Candidatus Scalindua japonica: one gene and its partner. The protein of the gene in region 1 binds, or shares a complex with, the protein of each later gene. Links are inferred from orthologs where the notes say so. Each region holds a gene or a part of one and is shown on either strand. Other genes may lie near its edges. The genes, in order: SCALIN_RS04020 and SCALIN_RS02080.

Region 1 (15,522 bases):
CTTTATCCTGAATGACCCTGAGTAGTCTTTGCTGCACACCTAAAGAGACGTCACCAATTTCGTCCAGAAAGAGTGTCCCTCCATCTGCTTTCTTGAACCTGCCAATTTTATCTTTAACAGCACCGGTAAAAGCGCCTTTAGTATGTCCGAAAAGTTCACTTTCAAGAAGTGTTTCTGTCAGTGCGGAACAATCTACCTTTACAAACGGCCCGTGACTACGAATTCCGCCGTAATGCAGTGCTTCTGCTATCAGTCCTTTCCCAGTGCCACTTTCTCCGGTAATGAGTACTGTTGTATCAATATTATATAAATTCTCCATCAAGGAATAAATCCTCTGCATTTTTATACTATCGCCTGTAATCTTGAAAAAACGTTGTCGCTTTCCCATCTCCTTTTCTAAATTTGACACATGAGTTTCATCTTTAACTACCATAACGCAACCAAAGCGGCCATCTTTCTCATCTATTAGAGGATATGTATTCAGGCTTACCAACTGTCCTTGATGCTCTTTATGTTCACATTCTGTTCGATGTGTTTCTACAGGCAGCTTCTCTAAAATGGTCTTATTAATTGCCTCAATACAGTGACCACAACACAATCCTCGAATAGAATCTTCTAATGTCATACCCAGGGCATCTTCACACTCAATGCCGCAAATATTCCTGGCGCCTTCATTGATCTCAATAATCCTTAAATCCATATCAACGGCGATGATGGCATCTTTGACACTCAAAAAAATGGCTTTTAGATTGGCATGATTCCTGTTTCTTTCATCAACCAGAGTTTTATGACTTAAAGCCAGGTTGACAACACGTAACAGTCTCTCTTTTTCCAGTGGTTTTGCTATATAGTCGAATGCGCCGAGACGAACTGCTTCAGAAGCGGAATCTATACTCCGGACTCCCGTAAACATAATGACAGGACAGTTTAAGCGTTTTTCGTTAACATTTCTCAAGATATCAATGCCACTCTTTTCCTTTAAAACTATATCAGATAAAACGACATCAATGTGTTCCTTATCAATTATTTGTATCGTCTCTTCAAAACTCTCAGCCTCAAATACGTCATGTCCTTCTTTTAATAGAAATTCCTTGACGGTTATTCTAATTGATTTCTCATCATCAATTATCAGAATTTTTGCTTTCATCACTATTTTTTATTTTGTTACCGGTAGATCAATGATGATCTTAGTAAATTTTCCTTCTACGCTTTCAAGGGTCATCTTACCTCGATGGTTGTCAATTATCTTTTGACAAATACCCAAACCCAGGCCTGTTCCTATAGAACTCTGTTTATTAGTAAAAAAGGGTGTTGTGACATTACCTATTATTTCATTCGGTATTCCGATTCCATGATCATGGAATATAAAACGGACATATTCTCTGTTCTTTATTGCGATTTTTTTACCTGAAATTTCAAGTATTTTACCCACGTCTTTACCGGGATACTTTTCATTTAAGGCAAATCGCGCATTTTGCACAAGATTCAAGAAAACCTGCTGAAGCTCTTGACTATTTCCATATATTTCAGGTAAATCTTTTGAAATATTACATTTTACGATAAGATTCTCTCTTTTCAACTGTACCATCATAAGTGTTAAAGTATTATACAAAGCTTCATCAATGTGAATATCATCTTTTTTTCCAATCGTCCTCACAGATAAACAAAGAAGGTTTTTGGTTAACATTGCTATACGTCGACTTTCGTCAATAATGATATTGCTAAACTTACCTAATCTATTATTATCACCACATTCATCCATAATAAGTTGCGCGCAATTTATTATACCATTAATAGGATTGTTGATCTCATGTGATAAACCCGCTGCCATCTCTAAAACTAAAACCATCTGCTCCATTCGTATTGCTTCTACCTGGAACTTTCTTTTCTCAGTGATGTCCCTTATAATCCCCAATGTTCCAATTAATTTATTATGCTTCCTATTGTCATCTTTTTCATAATAACCCGTGGCTGTAGCTTCGCAAACTAAAAATTCAGGTATTTCGACCTCCTTGCTATTACTTCCTCCTCTCTCCAGGGCATTATATAACAACCGGATCTCCAGGTTTCTTGTCATTCGATCTTTAGTCCTTCTTTCATCAAAAAAAACCAAATTAAGTTTATTTTTATTTTTTCTGTTTTTTAGTTTTTCTAAGAAAATATCCCTGCTGAATAATTCAATATCATCGGGATGTAATATAATGTTAAAATGTTTTCCTATAAGACCTTCCGGTTCATAACCAAACATTCTGATCGAATCATTTACAAATGTAAAATATCCATCCATGTCGATTGTATAGACTATATCGGGAATGGCCTGTAAAAGGACCCTGTATTTTTCCTCGCTAAGCCTTAATGCCTTAGTCACCTCCTTACGAGCGGTGATGTCCTCCGCCACTTTAATGAAATTAGTAATAACTCCGTCAGGGCCTTTCATAGAAGTGATGGATACAGACTCCCAATAGAGTTCACCATCCTTTTTCTTATTATGAAATTCACCGTGCCATGTTCCACCGGCAGTAATAGTTTCCCAAAGTCGTTTATATTCTTCGTTTGATGTTTCACCTGATTTTAAGATGCGGGGGTTACGTCCAATTACTTCTTCCGGACGAAAACCGGTCAGTTGGGTAAATTTGGGATTAACAAATTCAATGTTACCTTTGGCGTCTATAATCATAAAAATTCCTGGACTCTCTTTTATTGCCATAGATAACTTGTTTATCTCCGCCTCAACTCGTTTGCGCTCGGTGATGTCTCGGATAATTGCCGTAGATAGCTGGGATTCGTTTCCAAGCTTTTGATCGGTAATAGATATTTCTATTGGTATTTCAACACCGTCTTTCGTGATTCCTGAAAGTTCTGTTGTTCTGCCTATTATTCTGGCCCCACCTGTCTTCAAATATTGCTCTACTCCTGTATCATACTCATTTCTATATTTTTCAGGAATAAGAGTTTTTATCGATTGTCCAATAATTTCACGTTTTGAATATCCAAAGATCCTCTCCGCTGATTTGTTCCATTCGGTAATTGTTTGATTGAGATCACAAACAATTGCGTCTTCCGCAGTTTCTATCAGATTACGATATTTTGTTTCAGATTTAATCAGCCCTTTCTCTATACATTTCAGTTCAGTAATATCAGTCATTATTAACCTGCATTGCTTCAAATTTTCATCTGAATTACATTCAAGTGTAGATGAAAGTTGCACGTAGAGTGTTGTACCGTCTCTCTTATCCATATTTAACCCAAACAATTTACATTTTTTTATTGTAAAAATATGCTTTTTATACAGATAATATTTATCCTGATCTTCTCTGTTGATGAATGATGTCAGTTGCTTTTTTATCAATAGACTTTGTTCCATTCCCAGCATCAAAGCGCCTGTTAAATTAACGTCCCGAATTACATCATCCTCACTTATTGTAAAGTATCCAACTGGAGAATTATTATAAAAATCATAATATCTATTATGGGACTCTTCAAGTTCAGCCTGATCTCTTCGAAGTTCTTCATTTTGTGTCTCAAGCTCTATCTGGTGCACCTGAAGTTCGTATGCCAGTTTACGAACTTCTTTATCTGACAGGTTCTCTGTTGGAATCATTCCCTGTTTTAGTTTTTTCTCTGCTCTTTTGCGTAGATCAGATGTTTTTTGCTGGCCATACTGTTTTTTTTATTTTCTTTATAATCTTTATGATTCATCCCTGATTCCATTTTTATCACCTTCTTTTGCTTCTTCTTTATATGAACAGTTATGTCTTAATATAGCAAATTTGAGATACTTACGTGTAGTCTTTCTCATCGAAGTAATAAAATGCAACACACCTTAAAAATTATCATTTTCTATCGCCTTAATTTTCTCAATCCTTCGTTTGTGTCTCTCTTCATTACTAAACGGTGTCTCAAGCCAGAGCTTTACCAGATCTTTTGCCTTTGCAATACTTAATGTCCTGTTGCCTAAAGATATAATGTTTGCGTCGTTATGTTTCCTTGACATTTCAGCGCTATATTCATCATAAACAACCGCTGCTCTGATACCTTTTACTTTATTGGCCACTATCGCTTCTCCCTGACCGGAACCTCCAATAACGATTCCACGTGAATCCAAACCTCTGTTAACATCTTCGGCCACAGTTTTAACAACAGGGTAAATAAAATCAGGATAATCATCAGCCTCATTAAATTCAAAAGCCCCCTTGTCCTCAACTTCACAACCCAGGTTTTTAAGGAATATTTTCAGATCCTCTTTTAATTTAAAACCGGCATGGTCTGTACCAACATATATTTTCATAACTGCTAATCCATTTTCAAAACTTTTGCGCCACGTATCTTCTTTGACTTTAACTCCACGAGCGCTTGATTTGCATCTTCCAATGCAAATTCCTCTGTTTCAGGCTTTAAAGAAATTTCTGCTGCAAGTTTCAGAAATTCACTTATATCTCTACGGCTGACATTAGCGACGCTTTTTATCTCCTTTTCCATCCATAGATGTTTTGGATAATCAATCTGTAAAAGAGAATCTTTGTCAATTTCCTCTTTACGTATGGCATTTATCACCAACCGCCCCCCTGTTTCAAGATTTTTTAAGGCCTCAACTATTGGTCTCCAGACAGGTGTTGTATCAATAATGCAATCCAGCTTTTCAGGGGATGCCTCTTCAGCAGCACCTGCCCATACGGCACCAAGTTCCTTAGAAAAAACCCTTTCAGCTTCGCTCCTGGCAAAAACAAAAACCTTAGATTCCGGAAATCTATGCCTGGACATCTGTAACACAAGATGAGCTGAAGCCCCAAATCCAGTAAGACCAAGGTTTTGACCGTTTTGAAGTCCGGTCAACTGAAGCGAACGATAACCAATAGCGCCGGCACACAAAAGAGGAGCCGCCTCTGAAAAAGAAAATGTATCTGGTATCCTGAAAGCATAATGCACAGGTACAACCATGTATTGTGCATACCCCCCGTTCACGTCTCTTCCTGTGGCCTTGAATTCGTGACACAGGTTTTCATTTCCATTCAGACAAAACTTACATTTGCCACACGAGGAATGAATCCAACCAATCCCTACTCTGTCGCCAATAGTAAATGCACGGGAATTTCCTCCTGTTTTTTCAACAGTTCCAACGACCTGGTGTCCCAGAACTACCGGCAAAGTATGAGGAGGAGTTCTCCCCTCAATTTCATCTAATTCTGTATGGCACACTCCACATGCTGAGACCCGGATCAGTATTTCTTCTTCGCTTGGTATAGGATCTGGTAAGTTTACCAATTCCAGAGGTGCTTTATTCTCTGAGATACTACACAGTTTTCTTAAGATCATCGTCTTCATAATTTATTCAAAAACCACAACATTTCATGAAATGTACCAAAACTATGTCGATCAAAATCCATTACCAGTCTCGGCAAATCTAAAAATTCCTCTGTTTTCAGCTCGGCGGGCAGAGGAGCAGTCGGCTCAATTTCACCTGATCGAAGGATATCACTATATTTTTGGTTCAATTTATTAACTTTTTCACGACTCAAAGGCATATTCAACCTTATAACAGTCTTGTCTCCAACGTATCTAATTGAATGATAGACCCGGTAAAATTTAAGTAACTTATCAACCGCCTGTTCAATAGTATTAACACGTATAAGTAAGCTTAAATCATTACGTGAAACAAACCCTCTTTCATACAACTCTCGTGTTACAAAATCCATCATACGATTCCAATACTGTGAATGTATATGATCTATTAATATGATTGGGCGCGGCTTGCTTTTGCCTGTCTGGACTAATGTGATAGTCTCAAAACATTCATCCAAAGTACCAAATCCTCCGGGAAGTATAACTGTTGCATCAGACTCTTTAAGAAAAAAGAGCTTTCTGTTAAAGAAGTACTTAAAACTGACAGCTTTTTTATCACCATCTGAATATGGGTTGTACATCTGTTCAAAAGGAAGCTTGATATTCAAGCTGAAACTCTCTTCTCGACCGGCCCCTTTATTACCAGCTTCCATAATTCCTGGTCCACCACCAGTGATTACCTTAAATCCTTTTTTTACAATAAGCTCTGATAACTTTACCGTCATCTTATACTCATCTGAATCATTCCGGGCCCTCGCAGAGCCAAAGATCACAACCTTTCTTTTATCCCTGTATGGTCGGAAAACTTTTGAAGCATAGCGCAGCTCTTTCAACGCCATATTTATTAATTTCAAATCACCACGATCATCGTTCTCCAACCCCAGCTTAATAACAGTTGTCAACATCTCTTCTATTAAATTTATATTACTTCCGGAATGAGAAGCAATTGCTAAATCAGCAATAATCTCATCTAGATCTTCTCTACCTGTTTTATACTCTTTTTTTTCCCCATTCATTAGAACTAAAAACCTTATTTAACTTTATATCTACATACTGATAAGACTTTGACAACATGACCATTTCTAATAATAGAATTCAATCTTCACTTACGCAAGTTTTAATATTTTAATAATTCATTTCTAAAAAAACAACTTGTCATCTGAATAGGTAATATATAGATTATCAACGAACAATCATCTTGCATTTTTGTCTATCTCTTCTTAGAATTAAAGTTATATTATCTTCTTTTTTTTTGGAAAAATTATGTGGGATTATTCAGATAAAGTAAAAGAGTATTTCATGAATCCTAAAAATGTCGGGGTTATTGAGGACGCCAATGCGGTTGGCGATGTCGGCTCAATTACATGTGGGGACGCTCTTAAACTGATGTTAAAGGTTGAAGATGGAACAGAGAAAATTGTGAACGCTAAATTCCAAACCTTTGGGTGCGGCAGTGCCATAGCATCATCTTCGGCCCTGACTGAAATGATAATAGGAAAAACAGTAAAAGAAGCTGAGAAAATAACAAACCAGGACATAGCAGATTATCTCGGAGGACTACCTAGAGAGAAGATGCACTGCTCGGTACTGGGAAGAGAGGCCCTGGAAACCGCTATCGCTAATTATCGTGGTATTGACCTTAAACAACTAAAAGAAGATGAGGGTCCTCTTGTTTGCCAATGCTTTGGTATACACGAAAAGTTTATTGAAAAAGTTGTTACGGAAAACAGTTTAAAAACCGTGGAGGAAGTGACAAACTATACAAAGGCAGGCGGAGGATGCCAATCCTGTCATCCGGCCATTGAAGATATAATAGAAAAGGCATGGAGAGAAAAAGGCAAGTTTCTTCATGTCAGAGAAGAGGCCCCAAAGCATAAACCGGTTATGACAAATCTTCAGAAAATTGCCCTGATTACAGAGACCATAGAGAAGGAGATTAGACCGGCCCTGGCACAGGATGGCGGAGATATTGAACTTATAGATATAGCTGGCAATGAAGTCTATATTGCTCTCAGGGGGCAATGTGCCTCCTGTATAAGTGCTGCTTATACAACAGAGAACATTGAAGACAAATTAAGAGAATTGGTTTCACCGGATATAGTAGTACATCTGCAAAGTGATTAATAAAGTGACTAAAGTTAAGGTAGAATACAATTGAAAGATTCAGGAAGTAAGGAATTGGGAAATGAATAATAAATCAATTAATTTCTAAATTCCTCAACCCTTGAATTCCCTGATTATTACTAAGGAGTCATTTCTGTGAAAAAAGTTATTTATATGGATAATAATGCCACAACAAAGGTAGATGAAATGGTCTTTGAAGAGATGAAACCTTATTTTATCAGCCTGTATGGTAATCCGTCCAGTATGCATACCTTCGGTGGGCAAGTGGGTAAAAAGATTGAAGAAGCCAGAGAAAGGGTTGCACGGTTGATTGGCGCGCATCATACAACGGAAATAATATTTACAAGCTGTGGCACAGAGAGTGACAGCACGGCAGTTTATTCTGCCCTTCAGGCATTTCCTGAAAGGAAGGAAATTATCACAACAAGAGTTGAACATCCGGCAATCATCTCATTATCGCCGCATCTCGAAAAACAGGGGATTGCAGTAATACAGCTTAAGGTGGATAAATATGGTAACCTTGATTTGAACGAATATGATCGTTGTCTTAACGAAGAAACCGCACTCGTGACTATTATGACTGCAAATAACGAAACGGGTGTAGTTTTTCCCGTAGAGAAAATGGCACAAATGGCAAAGGAGAGAGGAGTTCTTTTCCATACCGATGCTGTTCAGGCGGCAGGCAAGATTCCGATAAATATGAAAAACAGCGCGATAGATATGCTGTCCATATCCGGACATAAACTCCATGCTCCGAAAGGCGTCGGAGCATTATATCTAAGGAGAGGAACAAGGTTTCGACCATTCATGAGAGGTGGTCATCAAGAGAGAAACCGAAGGTCCGGAACGGAGAACGTAACATCTATTATTGGACTTGGCAAAGCGGCAGAGATTGCTCAGGCTCATATTGAAGAAGAGAACATAAGGGTCAAAGAGATGAGGGATCTGCTGGAAAAAGAAATCCTTAAAAGAGTTCCAAGAACTATACTGAATGGGGACAAGAACAACAGACTTCCCAATACTACTAATATCAGCTTTGAGTTTATCGAGGGCGAAGGGATTCTCCTTCTTCTTAATGAACTCGGTATAGCCGCATCATCGGGCTCGGCCTGTACCTCTGGTTCTTTAGAACCGTCTCATGTATTAAGGGCAATGGGAGTACCCTTTACTGCGGCCCACGGTTCAATAAGGTTTTCTCTCTCCCGATACAACACTATGGAAGAAGTGGGCTATGTTATAGAGAACCTCCCTCCGGTAATCGAGAACCTCCGGTCAATATCACCCTACTGGAAGGATGGCCGCCCAATCCCGGAATTTGAACCTCAATATAAATAACAGGCAGGCAGGTTAATTACAATGAATGATATCTATATTAATAAAAAAGACCTTAAAAGTTTTTGTGATAAACTGAAAGAGAGATATACCGTTTATGGTGTAAGACAGAAAGAGGAAGGTTTCTATGTCTTTGATGAAATAGATGAATTTTCAGATCCGCTCAAAGAGTATAAACCAACAATTCTGCCACCAAAAAAATATCTTTTCCCTCAACAGGAGACTCTTTTACGATTTGATACACAACCACATCCGGATGTAAAGCCGGTTATTGAGTCAAAAAAACAGGTACTATTTGGTGTCAGACCATGTGACATTCACGGAATCAGCCTGCTGGACAAAATATTTACCACCGACCACGAAGATAAGAATTACACTCAAAAACGGGCCGATACCATCATCATTGGTATAGACTGCCTTGAACCCTGCTATGAACACGCCTACTGTGCAATTGTTGGATGCCTGGACGTTGATGACGGTTACGATATTATGATGACTGATATCGGTGATAGTTTGTATACATCGGTTAAAACAGAAATGGGAGAGGAAATAGTAACAAATTTTGCTGAATATACAGTCGCAGGTGAAGAAGAGCGGCAGAGGTTTCGGGAATTAAGGAGTGAAAGAGAAGGCAAATTCGAGAAAATGATAAACACGGATATATCCAATCTACCACTTCTCTTTCAAAATGCAGATAATGACCCTGTCTGGGATGAATTAAATGACAAGTGTCTTGGATGCGGACGCTGTAACATTGTATGTCCTACCTGCTATTGCTTTGACGTATATGATTGCATGGAGTTATCTATGACATCGGGAGAAAGATGTCGCGAATGGGACGCATGTACTCTAAAGGATTTTGCAGTTGTATCTTCGGGAGAAAACTTCAGGTCAACAAGAGGACATAGATTAAGGCACAGATTTAATAGAAAGTTCAATTACTTAATGACAAAACATAATACCTCTTTCTGCGTTGGTTGCGGAAGGTGTTCAAAGACGTGCCCGGTCAATATTGACTTAGTAGAGACAGTGAATGCCGTAATTAAAAACAATAAAAACCATGAAACAGAATAATTCTATTTTTCTACCGGATATTGTAGAGGTGATAAGTACACGTCAGCTTACCGAGATGGAAAGATATATTGAGTTAAAAATAGATGACACCAGCGGGTTTACCTTTAATCCGGGACAGTTTGTCCAGCTTTCGGTTTTTGGTATCGGCGAAGCCCCTATATCAATATCATCTTCTCCTAATAATAAAGACGCTATTGGTTTGTGTGTGAGAAAAGCAGGAGATGTCACCTCTGCCATTCACAAATTGGAAAAAGGCTCGTATCTCGGCATGAGAGGCCCTCTGGGCAATGGATTCCCAGTAGAAGAGATCAAGGGCAAAGACCTTTTGTTTATAGCCGGCGGTCTGGGATTAGCACCTCTGCGCTCGCTAATTAACTATGTCCTTGAAAAGAGAGATGACTTTGCAAAGATAACTATTCTGTACGGTGCGAAGAATCCCGGAGAGATGTTGTTTACAGAAGAACTTGAGTTATGGAGAACAAGAGAAGATATAGAATTAAACATGACGGTTGATAAGCCGGATAAAGACTGGTCCGGTAAATCAGGGGTCATTACAAGACTTATTCCCCCTTTAACAGTATCACCTGCTAATACCTATGCACTGGTAGTCGGACCTCCGGTAATGTATAAATACGTCCTTCTCGAACTTCAGATAAAACAGATACCTGAAACCCAGATTATCATGTCATTAGAGAGACGTATGAAGTGCGGTGTAGGAAAATGCGGTCATTGTCAAATAAACGGAATGTATGTCTGCATTGAGGGTCCTGAGTTCAGCTACAATACATTAAAATTTCTTTCGGAGGCTATATGACAAAACCAAGAGTAGCTTTTTTCTCATTTTCAAGCTGTGAAGGCTGCCAATTGGTAGTGCTCACCATTGAAGAACATCTTCTTGAACTCGCCAGTTTGATCGACATTGTCTCTTTTAGAGAAGCGATGAGTGAAAGAAGTGAGAACTATGACATTGCATTTGTAGAAGGCAGTATCACAACAACCGAGGAAATTGAAAGGATCAAAAAAATACGAAATACCGCCAACGTCATTATAGCATTAGGTGCATGTGCTACAATTGGCGGCATTAATAGTCTGAAAAACCAATTTGAAATGGATAAGGTTAAAGAGATAGTATATGGTAAAATGGCGGGAAATTATGAGACTATCCCTACAAGACCAATTGAGGCGGTAATAAAGGTGGACTACAAGATACAGGGATGCCCGATCGACAAAGATGAATTTCTTGAAATAACCAAGGCAATTTTACAGGGGAAAAAACCCCGTACACCTGATTATCCGGTTTGCATTGAATGCCAGATGAGAGAAAATGTCTGCCTTTTTGAAAAAGGAATGGTCTGTATGGGACCGGTTGCAAAAGCAGGATGCAAGGCCATCTGTCCAACTTACAATGATGGTTGTGTTGGATGCCGTGGTCTTATTGACGACCCAAATATGTCATCGCATAAGAATCTTTTAAGTGAGCATGGATTAACTGTTGATGATGCTATTTCTCAATATATGTTGTTTGGGGGAAATAGTAGAGAGAAGTATGAATAATAAGAAACGTTACTATACAGAGTGTGGTAACAAGTAGTTAAGGGAGCTAAATTTTCATGCATGATTTTCACGTAGGTATTGAACACATAACGAGAGTCGAAGGACACGGAAATATAATAATCGACGTTAAGGAAGGAGAGATCAGAGAACTCCGGATGGATATCGTTGAGTCGCCGCGGTTTTTTGAGGCGATGGCGCTTGGCAGGTCTTATAAAGAAGTAGCACATATAACCTCACGCATCTGCGGCATTTGTGCTGTTACTCATACCACAACATCAATAAAGGCCATTGAATCCGCACTCGGTTTCAAACCATCGCAACATACAATACAGCTAAGGAAACTATTGCTTAATGCTGAATACATACAGAGCCATATTCTCCATGTTTATTTCCTGACAGCACCGGACTTCTTTAGAGTTGGCAGTGTATTTGGTATGGTAAAAGACAATAAAGAAGTTGTATTAAGAGGCATGCGAATTAAAACCATCGCAAATGAACTGTGTGCATTGGTCGGGGGCCGGCATATCCACCCTATTACGCTGAAAGTAGGCTGTTTCTCAAAAAGCCCTGATCTCAAATCTCTGGCCGAGTTTAAAAAGAAAATAGAGGGATCAAGGCAGGACATAGAAGAATCGATAGAATTCTTTAAAAACCTGGAGACACCTGAATATGAAAGAGAAACAGAGTATATTTCACTTACCAATCCTGACGAATATGCCCTTTATGACGGCAATATTAAATCCAGTGATAATAACGATGAAACAGAACCCGCGAACTATCTTGACAAAGTCAAAGAGTTTATAGTTCCGCACTCAACAGCAAAACACGCAAGGTCCAATAGAAAATCATATATGGTAGGAGCTCTTGCAAGAATTAACAACAACTATGAACAACTGCACCCAAAGGCCAAAGAAGCTGCTGAGGAGATGGGATTAAAACACCCCTGCTACAACCCTTATATGAATAATATTGCTCAGGTCGTAGAAACAGTACACTGTCTTGAAGACAGTGTCAGTATAATTGATGATCTTCTCTCAAGTAATCTGAAAGACGAGAAGGTAGAACTGGCAACTGAATCAGGGCATGGTGTAGGCGCTACAGAAGCACCCAGAGGTACATTGTACCATGAGCACAAAATAGATGATAATGGAAAGATTACCTATGCCAACTATATCATTCCAACCAGCCAGAACCTGGCAAATATAGAAAATGACTTAAGATCTCTTATTCCAAATATACTGGATCAGCCAAAGGATGATATAATTCTTGACATAGAGATGCTTGTAAGGGCTTATGACCCATGCATCTCATGTGCGACACATTTGATGAAGGTAAAATTTGTAAATGAATGATGAGAAGAGAATAGTAGTTATTGGAATAGGTAATCTATTACTCATGGATGAAGGTATCGGCATCCACACAATCAATGAATTAGAGAGATGTGTTCTTCACAGGAATGTCACAATATATGATGGAGGTACTGGAGGGTTCAAACTTATCGATCTCATGCAGGGAGCTGACAAAGTAATATTTATTGACGCAATTGAAACAGGCAAGTCTCCCGGGACTATTATCTCATTTAAATCAGAAGAGGTAAAATCACTCTACCGAAAGAAAAAATATTCGTTGCATGATACTGATATCCTGGAAGTAATAAAAATGACAGAATTCCTTGATAATCCCCCTGAAATACAAATAGTGGGTATTCAACCAAAGATAATTGATTACGGTACTATTCTTTCAAAAGAATTGTCTGATGCAATGCCTGATATAATTAATTCTGTACTTAAAGAAATTAAAGACGTTTGCCGTGCATCGTCTGTTTAGCAATTATCCTCCCATTCGAGAGGATTCCAGAGTATGTACTCCTCTCGAATGGGAGGAAGGAGCTGACATATATGAGAAATAAAAAAATACTGATAATTGATGATGATCCGGATATCGTTGAGGCGATGAGGATGCCCCTTGAGGCAAATGGTTATAACGTAATTTCTGCAAGTAGCGGTAAAGATGGACTGCAGAGAGCAAAAGAGGAAGTTCCTGATTTAATAATTCTTGACGTAATGATGGAGAACGATACAGCAGGGTTTCATGTGGCATATGAATTAAAGAGTGAAGAACCGGATTCCGAATATAAAGATTGCAGAAACATCCCGATACTGATGATAACTGCCATATCTCAAAAAAAGGGTATGAGCTTTTCACCTGACAATGATGATACCTTCTTGCCGGTTGATGGTTTTATCGAAAAGCCGGTCCAGCCAAAGGATCTGTTGGAACGAGCTGCAGAATATCTAGCAGTAAAAGAGTAGATTTGTCACGAGTTTACATTAAATCAGATTTATATATTCAGGGAGGCAAGTCTCCATGCCGCATAATATTCATTCACCGGAAAAATCCTCACAGGAAAAAGAGTTGGTTGAAAGCCTTTCAAGATTTATAAATCTTCGTTGGATTATGGCAGTTATGATATGCATCACCTCTGTATTTGCCAGATTTATCTTGAATATCAAACTGCCTCTTACATCAATACTCACTATTACGTTTTGCATTATGATGTTTACATTTGTCTGTTTCTATTTCCAGAAACAGGTAAAATCATATGAACGTTTTGCTAATATACAGATTTCTGTAGACTGGATAGCCCTGATATCCCTTGTACATTTCACAGGAGGTATTGAAAGCCCCGTAATCTTCTACTTTATATTTCATGTAATTATTGCGTCTATCCTGTTGTCAAAAAAGGAGTGCTATCTTCAGACTGGATTTGCAGTGTTATTAATAATCTCTCTTTCAATTCTGGAATATTTCCACATTCTCCCTCATATTCATATTAAAGAACTTTTCCCGGTTCCTGTTTATAATAATGGTCTTTATCTCCTGTCAGTAATATTCTTCAGTATTACGTCTTTATACATTTCCGCATACCTGGCAACATCTGTCAATAAGCGTCTAAGGAAGAGAGAGAATGAAATTATTTTCCTTAAAGATAGTATAACTGATGCATACAATAAGTTGGAACTGGTAGACAGAGAGAAGAGTGAATTCACATACAAAGTTACACACGAACTCAGATCTCCACTAAGCGCGATTCAGAGTCTATTAAAGTCAATCGAAGAGGGTTATGCCGGAGAGGTTCCACAAAAAGCCAGAGAGTTAATTGCCAGGTCTGAAAAAAGGACAGGTTTTCTATTAACGCTTGTTAATGATCTGCTTGATTTAGTTAGTGGGAAAAGAGAAAAACCGAGTGAAAAAGAGATAGGACCGGTAGATGTAAATGAGTCATTGCAGGGAACGCTCCATCTGATGCAGGAGAAGTCTAAGAATAAGGGTATAGAAATATCAATAAATTCCGATTTGAAACCTTCATACCTGAATGTAGACAGGGATGATCTGGATATTATCATGACAAATCTTATTGATAACGCAATAAAGTACACAGAAAGAGGAGGTAAAATAAATATTGACAGCAGAATGACAGGAAAAGAAATTATTGTTACAATATCTGATACTGGAATTGGCATACCTGAAGAGGACTTAGATAAGATCTTTGATGAGTTTTATAGAGCTGAAAATGCAAAGGATATTGAGCATGACGGTACGGGATTAGGACTTCCGATAGTCAATAGTCTTGTCAAAAGATATGGCGGCGATATTGATGCGCAGAGTACATTAGAAAAAGGAACAACCTTCACTGTTTCGTTTTCTGTTAATGATCAGCATTAGCACAGATATGCATATACTTAAGGAATATTATTACACTGCTATATTTAGTCAGTAGCGTCCGGTTAGGTTTTTACAAACACCGTTTTTTGTCATACCCGAATTCCTTTATCGGGTATCCAGGTGGTTCGTTCAATCTGGATTCCCGCTTAAAGCATACGGGAATGACAGTATTGGAGCAATAAATTGCTATAAACAAAAACCTAACCGGACGCTACTGATATTTAGTAAAGTTAATAAAATATTATTATAATCTATCTGCTTTTTATGGTATTGTAAGTTAAAATTAATTCTGATTAAAAAAAGTTATTTATTATCCATTACGCCATGACATATTTAATTACCGCAAAAGAAGTGGAGTCCGTGTTGACATAT
Region 2 (15,313 bases), on another replicon or contig:
CTAATCGTTCCTGTACGATTTCCATATGCAAAAGACCGAGAAATCCACATCTAAACCCGAATCCAAGAGCTTGAGACGTTTCCGGTTCAAAAGTAAACGAAGAATCGTTAAGCCACAATCTTTCAATCGCTGCTCTTAATGGCATAAAATCAGTGTTTGCAGTAGGGTATAATCCACAAAAAACCATGGGCAGCGGTTTGCGGTAACCGGGAAGGGCCTCTGCAGTCTTTTTCTCTTTCAATGTTATGGTATCACCAACATGTACATCATGAATAGACTTGATACTGGCAACACAATATCCGACACTTCCGGCGCTTAATTCATTTACTGAAGTCATTTCTGGCCTGAATACACCCAATTCGGTAATGAGAAATGATCTATTGGTTTTCATCATTAAAATGTTATCACCGACCTTGATAGTACCGTCAAAGATCCTGAAATATACTATTACACCACGATAGTCATCATAAACAGAATCAAATATCAAGGCCCGCAAAGGCATGCTTGAATCACCTTCCGGAGAAGGCATACGTGTTATTATTGCATCAAAAACCCCTTCTATTCCAAGACCGGTTTTGGCACTCACGGCAATGATATCTTCGTCCGTTTCACCAAGGATACTTACAATTTCATCACTTACTTCCTCCGGTCTGGCAGATTTTATATCTATTTTGCTGAGAACAGGTATGATTTCAAGGTTTTTCTCCATCGCCATATACATGTTAGTTATTGTTTGTGCTTCAATCCCCTGTGCAGCATCAACCAGAAGCAATACTCCCTCACAGGCGCTGAGGCTACGTGACACCTCATAACTGAAATCGACATGCCCAGGTGTGTCTATCAGATTTAAAGAGTATATCTCTCCATTTTTTTCATAATCGAGAGAAACCGCACTTGCTTTTATGGTAATACCACGTTCTCTTTCCAAATCCATGTTATCCAGTAACTGGTCACGAAACTTTCTCGGATTAATTGCCTTTGCTGTTTTAAGCAGGCAATCTGCCAGCGTAGACTTCCCATGATCAATGTGAGCTATTATACAAAAATTACGAATATTATTTATTTTCAAAAAAACCCTCTATTATTATAACTAACGATTATTTAACCATGTATTATGGACACAAGAACTCTTAATCCCGATTATTTCCGTCTTTCTCACAGGGAATAAAAACCTGTGAGAAAGACAAATACGGTTTAATGAGCAAATGCCCTTACATGCGGGACCATTGCCTTTATCTCTTCCTCTGACAACATATCACCAAAAGGAAGGTAATTTGTATTGTCAGGATTTCCATTTGTAATTGAGTTCACAAACTCATCGTCAGTACGTGAAGACTGCCACTCTTTATCTGTAAAATCTTTAGTCCCAAACCCTTTACCAGCATCGGTACCCTTACCATCGTCACCATGACATAATGCACACTTCTCAGCATATATCTCTTCCGTGTCAATGTCATCAGCAAATGCATTTGCTAAACTTAAGCAAAAAATTGAACCTAAAACTAACAATGATACTACTATCTTACTTCTCAATGTAATGCTCCTTTCTTTAATAAAAAAAACAATTTTTTAATTTATTGCTTACTCAACATCGGTACATTCTTTAATGTACAGAATTAACAACAAATTTTTTTAGACCTTCTTTAAAAAGCCCCAGGGCCAAGGCTCTATGGCTAATCCGATTTTTAACATCAGGACTTAATTCTGCCATCGTTTGGTTATATTCAGATAAATAGAATACAGGATCATATCCGAAACCATATTCACCGCGAAGTTCTGTATTAATAAAGCCTTCACAGCTTGCCTCTACTACAAAATGTAATTTTTCCGGACCTGCCAGAGCAATTGCACATTTAAATCTCGCTGTTCTCTTCTCAACAGGAATGCCATCCAGTTCCTCAAGCAGCTTTGCGCATTTCTCTTCATAACAGGTATCCTCGCCACAATAACGTGATGAAAGAACACCCGGACGTTTATTCAGCGCATCAACTTCAAGACCTGAATCATCCGCCATAACCGATAATTTACAAAACTTTGCGAGTTGTAATGCTTTTTTAGCCGCATTCTCTTCAAAGGTAACACCGTCTTCAATGACATCAGGAACGTTATTAAAATCTTCCAGATCCAAAAGTGGCAATGACATTCCACTCAATATTTTCCTGATCTCCTCTTTCTTGTTTTTATTCTTAGTCCCAATTACGATACCGCTCGTTTTTATCATACAATCTGTTACCAGCAAAATGTCGCGGAACGGCTTTCGCTTTCCATTACAGACTTAGCCAGGGCAATGGAAACCTGAAGGTTTCCGCTACGTCTTATCTAATGCTTCCTTTTGTATCAGAGTTAATTCGCTTATCCCTTTTTTTGCCTGACCTATCATTTGCGCAAGCTCTTCTTCTGAGAATGTCTGTTTCTCTGCTGTACCCTGCAGCTCTATATATTTTCCTTCACCAGTCAAGACGACATTCATATCAACATCTGCCGAAACATCCTCTTCATAACACAGGTCCAGTAATGGCACACTATCCACTACGCCCACACTCACTGCCGCCACACTCCCTGATAAAGGTTCTCCTGTTATTCCAACGTTATCTTTCAACCAGTTAATAGCATCTACTAAAGCAACATACGCACCGGTAATTGAAGCGACCCTCGTGCCTCCATCTGCCTGAATGACGTCACAATCGATCCATATAGTCCTTTCTCCAATTGCCGAAAGATTAACTACCGCACGCATAGAACGCCCTATCAATCTTTGAATTTCATGAGTACGGCCACCTACCTTACCTCTGGATGATTCCCTTGATACTCTTTTAGGTGTGGAGCCTGGCAGCAAAGAATATTCTGCGGTAACCCAACCCTGGCCGGAATTCTTTTTGTGCGGTGGCACATTATCATCGACGGAAGCAGTACATATCACCTTAGTATTTCCAACTTGTATAAGAACTGACCCTTGTGAAAATTTTGTATAATTTCTCTCAATTAGTACCGGGCGCATCTCGTCCGGTTTTCTCCCGTCTTTTCGCATTATTTTATTTGTACCTCTAACTAAATTTACCCGTTAATAAGACATTTCAGCAGCGCCTTCTGAACATGTAACCTGTTTTCTGCCTGATCGTATACTATAGAATGCTCTCCATCAATAACATCATCCGTAATCTCCTCACCACGATGAGCAGGCAGACAGTGCATGACAAAGACGTCTCTCTTCGCATGTGAGATTAATTCACTGTTGACCTGAAAACCATTAAAATCATGCCGTCTGGTTTCTGCCTCCGCCTCTTCTCCCATGCTGATCCATGTATCCGTATAAATTACATCAGCACCTTCCACTGCTTCTCTGGGATCTCTGACTTGTTTAATGTATGAATCCTTTCCCGGAACAATCTTCTCAAGCTCATTCAAAAATGCTAAGGATAATTCATAGTTTTGAGGAGAGGCAACCGTAAACGATACTTTAAGTTTCGCGCATAAAAAGGCTAATGACCTGGCAACATTATTTCCATCACCAACATATGCTAATTTAACACTGTCAAGGTTACCTGTTTTTTCTTTTATAGTGTATAAATCCGTTAGTGCCTGACACGGGTGAGTATAGTCAGACAGAGCGTTAATTACAGGTACAGAAGAACTATCCGCAAGCTCCGTAACCGTCTCGTGATCATAAGTTCTGATAGCAATACAATCAATAAAACGGGATAAAACCTTTGAAACATCCTTTATAGATTCACGCTCACCAAGGTTTATATCATCCTTTGTCAGATAAATTGCATGCCCCCCCATCTGAGTCATCGCGACCTCAAATGAAACCCTTGTTCTCATGGAACTTTTCTCAAAAATCATTCCAAGGGTTTTACCGGAAAGGCACAGGTCGGTATCACCTCTTTTACAAGCCTCCTTCATTTCTGCCGTTAATGCAAACAGCTCATCAATATCTTCACGCTCTAAGCCCGCAACTGAAACCATATTTTTACACTGCATATAAATTAGCCCCTTTCAGACACTAATTTTACACCCGTCTGCCGTACAGACAGGAATTTATACTAGTTATTATTACTAATTGACCGTTTTCAATATGTCCTTCAAAATAAACAGGCCCTGATCGATATATTCCTTTGTAATATTTAGCTGCGGCATGATTCTTATCACTGTATCATGCGTACAATTCAGCAGCAGCCCCTTTTCCATACACCTCTTTACTACTTCTGCAGCAGGGATTTTGAGCTCAACACCTATCATCAAGCCGATGCCTCTCACCTCTTTAATAACGTCAAGCTCCTTTGAAATGTTTCTTATTTGTTCAAAAGAATAATTACCCATCTTTGTCGCATTATCCAACAATCCTTCCGATTCAATAACTTCAAATACAGCGGCTGATGCTGCGCAGGCAAGAGGATTGCCTCCAAATGTTGAAGCATGACTTCCCGGCACCAGGCTCCCCGCAATCTCTTTACTTGTCTCCATAGCACCCACGGCAGTGCCATTTCCAAGAGATTTAGCAAGCGTCATAATATCAGGTGTTATGTCGTAATGCTGATAGGCAAAATACTTTCCTGTTCTTCCCATTCCACATTGAACCTCATCAAGAATCAAGAGTATATCGTTGTCATCACAAATCTTTCTCAACCCCTTCATGTATTCTTTATCTGCCACATTAATCCCGCCCTCTCCCTGGATCGGTTCAAGCATAATACCACATGTTTTATCATCTATAGCATCTTCAATTTCTTTCAGGTTATTAAATGATACATACGCAAAGCCCTCGATAAGTGGAGCAAAGCCGTTATGGTACTTTGGTTGAGCGGTTGCCGTTACGGTTGCAAGGGTCCTCCCGTGAAACGAGTCTTTCATCGTGATAATTTTATATTTACCTTTTTTTGAGCTATGAATTCTTGCTAATTTTATAGCTGCCTCATTTGCTTCCGCTCCACTGTTACAAAAAAAACATTGTCCTTGAAAAGAGTTTCCAGAAATATATTTTGCAAGACGCCCCTGGGGTTCAGAATAGAAAATATTAGGAACATGCACCAACGTTGCTGCCTGTTCCTGCATTGCCTTCGTTACTACAGGATGACAATGCCCCAAGGAACTTACTGCCCATCCGGAAAAGAGGTCCAGGTATCGCTTACCGTCAGTATCCCAAAGATGCACCCCATCACCCCTTGCGATTACAAAAGGATGTCGAGAGTAATTTGGAATTACGTAATTATCATAGTTTGCCAGTATTTCACTTTTATTCATAATTTAGATTCCTTTATGTAGATCTCCTTCGATGAGAGGAAATAGAAAAATGGAATGCCTTAATAATTGTACACTCTTTCTGAAGTGGGTGAATATCAAAAAAGACCAACTCTTAAAAATACCCGAAAATACACTACCATAAATTTTCACATGGTAATGCATTTGTGTATGTTAAACAATAATCTGCGTTCCAACACCTTTGTCAGTAAAAATTTCAAGTAATAGTGAATGGGGTATATGGCCGTCAATAATGTGTGCTTTACTCACGCCATCCCTCATGGCAGAAATACAGGCATTAGCTTTCGGGAGCATTCCACCACTTATTACTCCACTCTTTATCAATTCATTCACTTCATCTTCATGTAATGTAGACGTGAACGACTCCGGATTTGACGGGTCAGTTGAAATCCCATGAGTATTGGAAATAAAAACCAGTTTTTCAGCCTTTAAAGAACCGGCTACAAATGATGCCACAATATCCGCATTTACATTATAATCTTCCCCATTAGCACCTTTGGCAATTGGAGGCACTATTGGTATTTGATCGCCTTCACATAATTCAATAAAGCTCTCACATTCTATCTCTGTAAGTTCGCCAACATAACCAAGATTTTCAGTCTCTGACTTATCATCATTATAGACAAACTTTCTGGCTTTGATCGGGCTTTTATTTTCTTTCCATACACATACACCTTTTGCTCCCATTTCATCTATATGATTTATTATTAATTTACCTATCTGATTGGTAAGCACATCAATAGCAATTTCCAATGTCTCTTTATCAGTAACACGGTATCCATTTATAAAAAGAGGTTTTTTACCTCTTTTTATCATTTCACTACTTATGAATGGACCGCCGCCGTGTACTATTATCGGTTTCATGCCTATAGACTTCATAAAAACCATATCCTGAAGGACACTTTGAAACGTATCCTTGTTTACCATTGCACTACCGCCAAATTTTACAACTACAATCTTATCTTTAAAAGACTGTATATAAGGTAGTGCCTCTATCAGGACTCTGGATTTGCGAATTGCTTCTTCCATCGAAGTACCTTTCGTGTCTCTAATCGTAGATGTTTTGAAGCCAAAATCAGAGGACAAATCATCCTCATACAAAAGGCTATGGGTTTCACCGTTAATTACTTTATTTTCTGCTACAGCCCGATACATATTTCCCTTAATAGCTTAATTTACAACAAATTACAACAATCTCAAAAAAATATCCAAACTTCGAATTATAACTTTTAGTACATCTCTGTCAAGACTAAATCGGCAATTTCATTCTATGGCAATGGCATATGGCTATTGCCAGCGCATCCGTCGCGTCATACCTGGCAGGCAACTCGGTTAAAGACAAAAGGAGTTTCACCATTTTACCTACCTGCACCTTCTGGGCATTACCTGTACCAACAACCGCCCTCTTCACCTCAGTAGGAGCATACTCAAACAAAGGAATGCCCGCTGCTGCTGCGCACAAAATTGCAACACCCCTGGCTTCACCGATTTTAATAGCAGCTTTAACACTTTTTCCATAAAACGCACTCTCCAATGCAATATGTTCCGGTTTGTAATCCTCAATGGCTTTACTTAGTCCATCGAACATTATTTTAAGCCTGTCTGGAAAAGTGTCCTTTCGTCTTCCCTCAATAGTACCATAGTCCACCGAAGTTAACTTTCCTCTCATATCATCAACAATCCCAAAACCGGTCACCAAGGTACCCGGATCTATCCCTAATACACGCATTTATCCTGAAATCCTGAAATCTTTTAGACCAGTTCTGGCAGCGCCATTCCAAAAACGCCAGACCATAAGAGCAATAAGCAGTAATGCAGACACCCACTGGAAAACACCAATGACGGAATGGCTGCCCAGGCTGATAGTTGGTACAATGTCTACCCCTGAAAGGGCTAATATATAGTCGAAAACATAACCGGATATCAGAGCCCCTGTTACAATGCATACAAGATAAATCCGAACGAATTTACCCCCAAATTGTCTGGTCAGCATAATAACTGTAGCCGCATTAGTCGCAGGACCTGCTAAAAGAAAAACCATGGCAGCTCCAGGGCTTATACCTTTTACTATAAGAGCAGCTGCAATAGGAGTGCTGGCAGACGCGCACATGTACAGAGGAACACTTGCCGCCAGCATAACCAACATTGGTATTATACCTTTTCCCAGACCATATATAGCAAGGTTATCTGGAAAAGCTACTATAATCAAACCTGCCAGCAAAAGCCCAACTAACAGTGAAAAAACAATCTCATCCGCCATCTCTTTAAATGCATAACTCCATATCCGTTTAATAAAATATGATATTCCCACATCATTCAATTCATTATCAATCTGGCAATTATCATTGCAGCCTGTATCCTTTCCAGCATCTTCTTGTTTTCCCCTATCATTCTCGTCATTATCCCTGAGCAGGCAAATTGCAAAAATACCTGCCAGTAAGGCGGAAAAGAGGCTTGCGATTGGCCGGGCAATTGCCATAAAAGGACCTAATAACCCCCATGTTATCAGAATTGAATCACTCCCTGATTCAGGGGTGGTTATCAGAAACGACATTGTTGATGGTTTACTGGCCCCTTTACGGTTCAACTCTACGGCGATAGGAACAACACCACAACTGCAAATCGGAAGTGGAATGCCCAGAGCCGCTGATGTAATGACACTTATAAATCCTTTACCACCCATGAGACGCTGAATCAATCGTCTTGGAATTAAAACATGAAGTATCCCCGCAATCAGCAAGCCTATTAACATCAATGGCGCCAGGAGTAAGAAAATATCCCAAATACCGTACAAAAACAATTTAATTAGCTCCATTTTTTTCGTAACCTCAATCGATAGTTACCAATGCCTGGTCAAAATAGGATTGCCTGTTCGCTGAAGCGTGTTGATTCTATTAACAGCCTTGCAAGCATAGTCAGCAATGTTACCTGAAATCTGCCGACACACCAACCGGTTTCGACAATTACACGTATTACATCAAAATTAATTCGTGTTCATCCGTGAAATCAGGGTCTAAAGGAAATATTTCCCTATCCACATCAGTGACACACCTAATGCCAGGCTATACAAATTATAAAATTTTCTGGGATGATGCTGGTGGACGAATGGCAGAAGATCGCTGCTGGCAATATATAAAAAAGTCCCTGAAGATATCCCAATCGCCCAGGCAAGAACACTCTCATGCAGGCTTTTGAAAATAAAGAAAGATATGAAAGCGCCTATGGGCGTAGTCAATGAAAAAATTAACACCAGTTTGATAATCTTTGCTTTTTTGTACCCACTATGCATAAGAATACCGGTAAGAGACAGGGCAGAAGGAAATTTGTGAACGACAATTGCCAGAAATATTATTATGCCAATATCTTTCACCAGAAATCCGGCTCCCATTGACATACCCTCTATTAAACTATGAAATGATATACCTAAAAATGCTGAGAGCCCTATTGTATGAACATCACATACATCCTCTTCACAGGAATGCACCATTACAAATTTTTCAAGAATATAAATAACAAAAAAACCGATCAAAATAGGTATTCCGACACTACTGCCGAGAGGTTCTGTTATTTCCGGCAGCATATAAAAAAAACAACTTCCAAACAAAACACCCACACCAAAACTTACTATCAGCCTGATATTGTTTTTGGACCATCCCCTTATTAAAGGAAACATGCCTCCAATAGCAGATATAACGAATATAAGCAGAAGATAGCCTGAAAATGTAATCATATAAATATAAATACACATTTCCTGTTAAAAGTCAATACTATAAGAACATTCAAAAAATATACCTTCAACAAACACCTTCTTTCTGGTATATTCTTAAATCCTTAGCATCTCCATTAAAATTGTATCCAAAAAAATGACTACGCCGAATCTAACTACTGACTTGTGCGGGATAAAAATGTCAAACCCGACTATACTTCCATCAGGGTTTCTCGGTACCTCCAAGTCTCTGTTAAACCGGGTTGCGGAGAATGGAGTTGGCGCCGCTACCATTAAATCGGTCAGTTTTGAAGCCAGGGAGGGTCATAAAAATCCGACTGTAATCCCATTTGAAGCAGGTATGTTAAATGCTGTTGGATACTCTAACCCCGGTGCGGAAGAGACAGCCAGGGAATTTTCAAACTTGCAAGAAGTGTCAATACCTGTAGTTGCCAGTATTATCGGCACTGAACCGGACGATTTTGTACGCGTTGTGGACACACTGTCGGAAACCCGATTCTCTGCCATAGAACTCCCGCTTTCATGCCCTCATACACCGGGATTTGGATTACTGGCCGGACAGGGAACACCCGAAAGTACAGGAAAGATTGTTTCTGCTGTCAGGAAAGTCAGCAGGCTGCCTATATTTGTTAAGTTATCTCCTAACATACCTGAAATAGGAAGCTTAGCTAAGGCGGCTGAAAATGCCGGAGCCGATGCCATAACAGCCGTTAATACACTTGGGCCGGGCATGATAATAAACATAGAGGCACGAAAACCGATACTCTCATTTAAAGTAGGAGGCGTCTCAGGGCCAGCCCTGAGACCTGTTGCAATGCGATGCGTATATGACATATATGAATCAGTTAAAATCCCTATAATCGGCACTGGAGGGGTTTCTACAGGCCGCCATGCCATAGAGATGATCATGGCCGGTGCTACAGCAGTTGGCGTTGGTACCGGGATTTACGAAAGAGGCATAGATATTTTTAAGAAAATATGCCGGGAGATGGAAATGTGGATGTCTGAAAACAACTATAATACAATACACGAAATGATTGGAATAGCCCATGAGTGAAATTGCTTCTTTTGATCAGCCGGTAATGATGAAGATCGATAAGATCATCGATGAGTCTGACGGAACAAAATCATTTATGTTCAAGCACAAGATTGATTATACCCCGGGACAGTTTATTATGGTCTGGTTGCCGGGCATTGACGAGAAACCATTTGCAGTATCATATCTGGGAGATGACTTCTTCGGAATTACCGTGCTTGAAAGAGGCAAATATACAAAACTACTTCACAAAATGGGAGCAGGGGAACAACTTGGTATAAGAGGGCCATTTGGTCATGGATACAGTTTTCCGGATGTAATTGCGGACGGAAAGGGAAGTGCCTGCGTAATAGGCGGTGGCTGTGGAATGGCGTCTGTAACGATATTAATTGAAAAGCTCCAGGCTAATAATCCCACAATTCTCATGGGGGCAGCGACCAGTACCTCATTGTTTTTCAAAAACCGCTATAAGGACATAATACTTTTTACAGACGATGGAAGTGAAGGTATTAAAGGATACCCGACAGACATCCTGGAGGAGCTTCACAACAAACACAAATACGATATTGTCTATACATGCGGCCCTGAAATTATGATGTTCAAGGTGTACGAATTCTGCAAAAAACGTGATATACAATGCGAAGCATCGTTGGAACGATATATGAAGTGCGGTATAGGAATCTGCGGACAATGTGTTTGTAGTAGACAAATGGTGTGTAAGGATGGACCTGTATTTAATCTACAGACTCTCAGCAATATGCATGATTTTGGAAAGTTCTCACTTCTTAAAAGCGGCAGGAAAGTCCAGCTACAAGAATATGCGGAGTGGAGAAGCTGCTAAGTTAGCACACATTCCTCCTCTGCATGGAGCGGTGTGAAGCTTTCCCGTGACTTTTTATATATTTTAAAAAAAGGTTTGTACTTCTTCAGGTGCCAAATTGCACAAGCTTTGCATGGATAGTCCGCCGTCAAAGCATACAGTAACCTGGTCAAATATGGACAGCGAAGCATAATCGTTCCCTGATCTGAATTTTTAATATTCTTTAACCATTGCAAGTAACCATCAGGTAGAGACGATGGCGATGTTTCACCCCTTGTGTGACTGTCCAAGAGTGCCAGAGAATGGTGTATAAACATAATTTCAAACAGAGAGTGAACACTATAACCGGTTGGAGAATAAATGGGAAGCTAAGAAGAGAAAGCGGGATATAAAAACACCTACATCCATCAGTTTATGACGAATGTAGGTGTATGTATTATGAATCAACATAGGTAATTAATTACCTGATATTTATCCTACTATTTTCTTCTTACGCCTACGTCTTACTTCTGCACCTGCCAGTCCAACTAAGCCAATACCCAGTAGGGCCACGGTTGTTGGTTCTGGTACAACCGATGGTGGTTGCACTACAATTTCCTCTACTTTTATGTCAATAAATGCAGTAGTAAAGGAAGTTGCGCTATTTCCGCCGGAACGAAGTATATTTAGATCCCAAGCTGCACCACCTGACGCAATTGCAAGATCAACATAGTCAGCCTCTGTGGTTCCAAAACCGCCTATTGTTAATGTCCCTGACGATAACAAATGGGAAGTATAACCACCGGAACCATCTGCTTTATAGCCATGCGTTGAGGTTATTCCGATTAGAGCATCACCATCAAAAGTGAATGTTGAGTTTACAACAGCATTTAACAATGTATTGGTACTTGTAAGTGATGATAAGACACCAGCATATGACAATGCACCATTCTGAGTATCTCGATCTTCATCTGTCACCAAAATCATATTTCTTGCCGCACTACCTCTATATGAGTAGTTGTTTTGTGCGTAGTCTATGCCGTTCCACCCATCTTCAAAGCCACCACTTGTAGCAAGTCCACCTGTTGCAGTGGAATACTGTGCTGCTGTTCCCCAATCACCAGCTCCAACTACGTGCTTATGTGGAACATCGCTAGCAACATGACCGCCAAAACCGGTCAGACCATATTGATTACCCGTCACTCCAGCAGCTATAAGGGCAGTATCGAGTGTTGTCATCATAGTACCAAGCCAGGCATGTTCTCCTGACATTGAGCCTGATTCATCCACAACACTCATAACATCTGCTGTTGTTGCAGCTGATGCGTTTTGTGCAGGAACACAAACACAAACCACAGCCATTATCACAGCAATAAGGGCAAACTTTTCCAACCTACTAATTGTCTTCATATTAATTCCTCCTCTCACGAAAAAATAAAAACACACCTCAATTAGCTATATAAAACGTTTGCAATTACGATCATAATAACAAAAGCCAGAATAATGTCAAGCCAATAAAATAAAAATACACCTCAATTAGCGATGCCAAACGTTTACAAGCTTGAATATCATAACAAATGGCAGAATACTGTCTAGTCTCCAGACTCTTAACTAAAATGATACTTCATTGATACTGAATATGGCGCTTAACATGGAAATGACAACTACACCAATTGCACATCCCATTACCAGGATTAAAGCGGGCTCAACCAGAGATATGAGCCTCTTGATTCTCTGTTCTATGTCCGTATCCATGTTATCAGATACCTTTACAAGCATTTCATCCAATTTACCGGTCTCTTCACCAACCTTAAGCAGATGTTGAGCTATTCCTGGAAAGAACGCTTTCTCATTTAATGGAACCGTAAAACCTTTACCGGCCTTTATATCTGGTTTTACAGACTCTATTTTGTCTGATAAAAAAGCGTTTGACAGAACGCCCTTTGAAATATCAATAGAAGTCAACAGAGAGACTCCATTTTCAAGTAATGTGCCTAACGTTCTTGCAAAACGGGATATTTCAATTCTCCAGAATATATCTCCAAGGACAGGTATACCAAGTTTTTTCCTGTCTATACTCGCCTGTATACCGGTTTTATTCTTTAGTGATTTCAACAGGAAGTAGATGCCTGTTAAGACGAAAAACAAAACCCATCCGTAGTTTGTCAAAACGTCACAGAGTTTTATCAATATCTGGGTAGACATCGGCAGGGAAATGCCAACTTCATCAAAAACTTTTGTAAATCTTGGTATTACTATCAGGACCAATGCACCTACTGACAGAAGGCCTGACATAACCAGAAACATTGGATAGATAAGTGATGATGTTATCTCAGACTTAATCCTCTGCACTCTCTCCATAAAAGAGCCCAGACGTTCGAGTACACTGGGAAGAACACCACTCTCCTCACCGGCACGGACCATATTTACATAAACGCCGGGAAAGATATCAGGAAACATCGATAACGCGTCACCAAGTGATTTGCCGCCCTTAACCTCCTCCAGAATATCCAGTATCACCCCTTTAAACCTTTTATTGTCCTGTGCATCTGAAAGGATCCTGAGGCTTTTATCAAGTGAAACACCACTGTCGAGCAGAATGCCAAGTTCCTGGGTAAAAAAGACTGTAGCCTTCTTTACTGAACGGTTAGACAACAACTTGCCGGTCTTTCCTCCTCCGACTTCTTCAACTTTCAGGACAATATGACCCGATTTTTTCAGATAATCCAATAACTCCGTCTTGCTAACCGAAGCCCTCTTACCCTCCAGAACTCCGCTTCCTCTGGTCATAACACGATATTTAAATGTACTCATCTCTTTTCACTTCTTTCAGTATCCACAGGCATGAGGTTTATCGGTAAACCTTCAAGTATATCAGCAAATGCTGTTTTGTTAACTACTCTGCTCTCACCGTCTACTCTTTTTCCAGTCCGCGCGCCATCAACTACATTATATTTATAGTCTAGTTTGGTAACACCTCCTGTTTTTCTTTTTCTGGCACTGCCAGCCTTCTCAGGATCTGTCAATCCAGAATAGAGCAAAACGACTATCTCCTCCCCATGCCAGTCAAGCCTTATCCTGTCTTTTTCAATACTGGTAACTTTATATCCCTCTAAATCCTCTCCCTCTTCAACATACATTGTTTTCTTTTTACTGACCCCTTTTAGTGGATTGTTAATCAACGCTTTCTTTATATCTCCGACTATCACAATTCCGTGTAGAACAATCTTCTTTGGTTTTCCGGCCATAGCTTTTTTCTTGGCCATAGCTTTCTTTGCAATCTCTTTCTTTGCAAGATTTTTCTTCTTAATTTCAGATCTTTTTGGTATTACTGCCTTTACTACCCACTCTTTCCTGTTATGTGAGAACACATTCCTTTCAGTAATAATATTAAAGGCTTCATTTTCAATCACATCCTCCTTCTTTGAACCTACATCCACCGATTCAGGATCTGAAGGTACAGTGGCAGTGACAACTTCTTTTTTCCTTACTTCTACCATTGTAGACAGATCGGACACGTCCATAACAGGCATTAAGCAATAGATTAACACACTGGCTATTGTAAGCATTATGACAACTCCGAAAAGAGTCAAATTTACCACGTGCAATATACACCTTGTACCATGTACGTTATCTATGGAAGCATGTGTTTTCGGTTTATTACGCTTAATAAGCTTCTTAAATTTAAATTTTTTTTGTAACATTTTTTCTCTATCAAAAACAACCCCACTGCCCTGTTGATCATGTAAATGATACCATCGTGACCTCCTTAATATCAACCCCCTGTAATACCAATTGCCGGGGGGAGACCTGCCGTATTTTTTAATACTTTTGTCTCAAGCATCGCTATTGCAAACAGCTTAATGGTAGCTGACACTCCTTTCGTAGTAGTAAAGCCAGTGCTTTTTATTTTGAGATCATCTACAAAAACCAGTTTTTCATTATTGTATTCAATATTATGAAGAAATTTCTGAAGTCTCTTTATTTTATCTATTTCGTTTATCTGAACTCTCGCGTATACAAGCATTAAATGAGGCTTTTCATTTATTATTTCAACTTTTTGCGCAGAGCTTCTTGAAATCATAAGCCCACTCTTCCTCGCGACACTTTTAATATAATCTTGTAGTTTTGCCTGGGCCAGATCCTCTGTTGTTGATCGAATAAATTTCGTCTCAAAGGAGCTGTAGGTGTTTTTTAATTTCATTAACTGTTTCTCATATAAATCTTTGTCGCTAATTACGGCATTATATTTAATAAACAACTCCTTTTTTAAAGCAATTTTATCATTCAGGCTTCCTGGCTTACTTTGAAACGGGTTGAATGAGAGCTGATCGCATATTATTATGATGATCAAAACGACAGTAATTGACAAGAAGACCACAGTCCGCTTACTGAGCTTATTCAGAGATGTTCTCATCTTTACTTTATACCCCCTTTAATCTTAAATTTCTCTTTACCCGATTTATCCTTAACAACCGAAGAAGTAAAGCTG

What was found.
Region 2: the proteins of SCALIN_RS04020 (region 1) and SCALIN_RS02080 are in contact, whole or in part, in a crystal structure (PDB 5UE9), measured with the Lactococcus lactis proteins. The link is inferred for Candidatus Scalindua japonica from one-to-one orthologs. Residues at the interface, in WP_023189152.1 of Lactococcus lactis: Leu4, Gln5, Ala47, Ser48, Met49, Leu50, Leu51, Arg52, Arg53, Met95, Leu98, Arg223, Met224, Ala225, Cys226, Ile228, Gly229, Ala230, Cys231, Tyr232, Ala233, Val235, Glu236, His237, Asn243, His244, Ala245, Lys247, Glu250; in WP_025017116.1 of Lactococcus lactis: Gly25, Phe27, Phe29, Glu32, Tyr33, Lys35, Tyr36, Lys48, Phe56, Thr60, Pro61, Arg62, Val63, Ala64, Glu65, Thr66, Ala67, Ser68, Gly69, Met70, Ile74, Gln77, Pro223, Glu251, Phe274, Ala275, Pro277, Phe278.

The regions. Positions count from the first base shown.
Region 1 is NZ_BAOS01000004.1:380,970-396,491, forward strand. What follows is about bases 8,775-11,770. They hold SCALIN_RS04020 (FAD/NAD(P)-binding protein), read left to right. Parts: upstream 8,775-9,856; coding sequence 9,857-10,684; downstream 10,685-11,770. Other genes in these bases: nifS (cysteine desulfurase NifS), read left to right, coding at 8,775-8,799; SCALIN_RS04015 (4Fe-4S dicluster domain-containing protein), read left to right, coding at 8,821-9,870; SCALIN_RS04025 (NADH-quinone oxidoreductase subunit B family protein), read left to right, coding at 10,681-11,424; SCALIN_RS04030 (Ni/Fe hydrogenase subunit alpha), read left to right, coding at 11,481-11,770. Outside these bases: SCALIN_RS03980 (sigma-54 dependent transcriptional regulator), read right to left, coding at 1-1,147; SCALIN_RS03985 (PAS domain S-box protein), read right to left, coding at 1,157-3,601; rpiB (ribose 5-phosphate isomerase B), read right to left, coding at 3,824-4,288; SCALIN_RS03995 (zinc-dependent alcohol dehydrogenase family protein), read right to left, coding at 4,294-5,322; SCALIN_RS04000 (LOG family protein), read right to left, coding at 5,319-6,356; Fe-S cluster assembly protein NifU, read left to right, coding at 6,604-7,464; more of nifS, read left to right, coding at 7,618-8,774; more of SCALIN_RS04030, read left to right, coding at 11,771-12,776; SCALIN_RS04035 (HyaD/HybD family hydrogenase maturation endopeptidase), read left to right, coding at 12,769-13,251; SCALIN_RS04040 (response regulator transcription factor), read left to right, coding at 13,323-13,736; SCALIN_RS04045 (sensor histidine kinase), read left to right, coding at 13,792-15,150; SCALIN_RS04050 (ornithine cyclodeaminase family protein), read left to right, coding at 15,475-15,522.
Region 2 is NZ_BAOS01000003.1:144,855-160,167, reverse strand. Bases 8,296-11,082 are described here. They hold SCALIN_RS02080 (dihydroorotate dehydrogenase), read left to right. Parts: upstream 8,296-9,122; coding sequence 9,123-10,043; downstream 10,044-11,082. Other genes in these bases: SCALIN_RS02075 (dihydroorotate dehydrogenase electron transfer subunit), read left to right, coding at 10,036-10,863; SCALIN_RS02085 (ZIP family metal transporter), read right to left, coding at 8,296-8,989. Outside these bases: lepA (translation elongation factor 4), read right to left, coding at 1-1,069; SCALIN_RS02125 (c-type cytochrome), read right to left, coding at 1,195-1,533; SCALIN_RS02120 (XTP/dITP diphosphatase), read right to left, coding at 1,604-2,221; rph (ribonuclease PH), read right to left, coding at 2,309-3,031; argF (ornithine carbamoyltransferase), read right to left, coding at 3,055-3,981; SCALIN_RS02105 (aspartate aminotransferase family protein), read right to left, coding at 4,057-5,241; argB (acetylglutamate kinase), read right to left, coding at 5,413-6,414; crossover junction endodeoxyribonuclease RuvC, read right to left, coding at 6,509-6,988; SCALIN_RS02090 (SO_0444 family Cu/Zn efflux transporter), read right to left, coding at 6,989-8,074; more of SCALIN_RS02085, read right to left, coding at 8,273-8,295; SCALIN_RS02065 (PEP-CTERM sorting domain-containing protein), read right to left, coding at 11,314-12,231; SCALIN_RS02060 (type II secretion system F family protein), read right to left, coding at 12,433-13,635; SCALIN_RS02055 (hypothetical protein), read right to left, coding at 13,632-14,525; SCALIN_RS02050 (GspMb/PilO family protein), read right to left, coding at 14,597-15,238; SCALIN_RS02045 (PilN domain-containing protein), read right to left, coding at 15,241-15,313.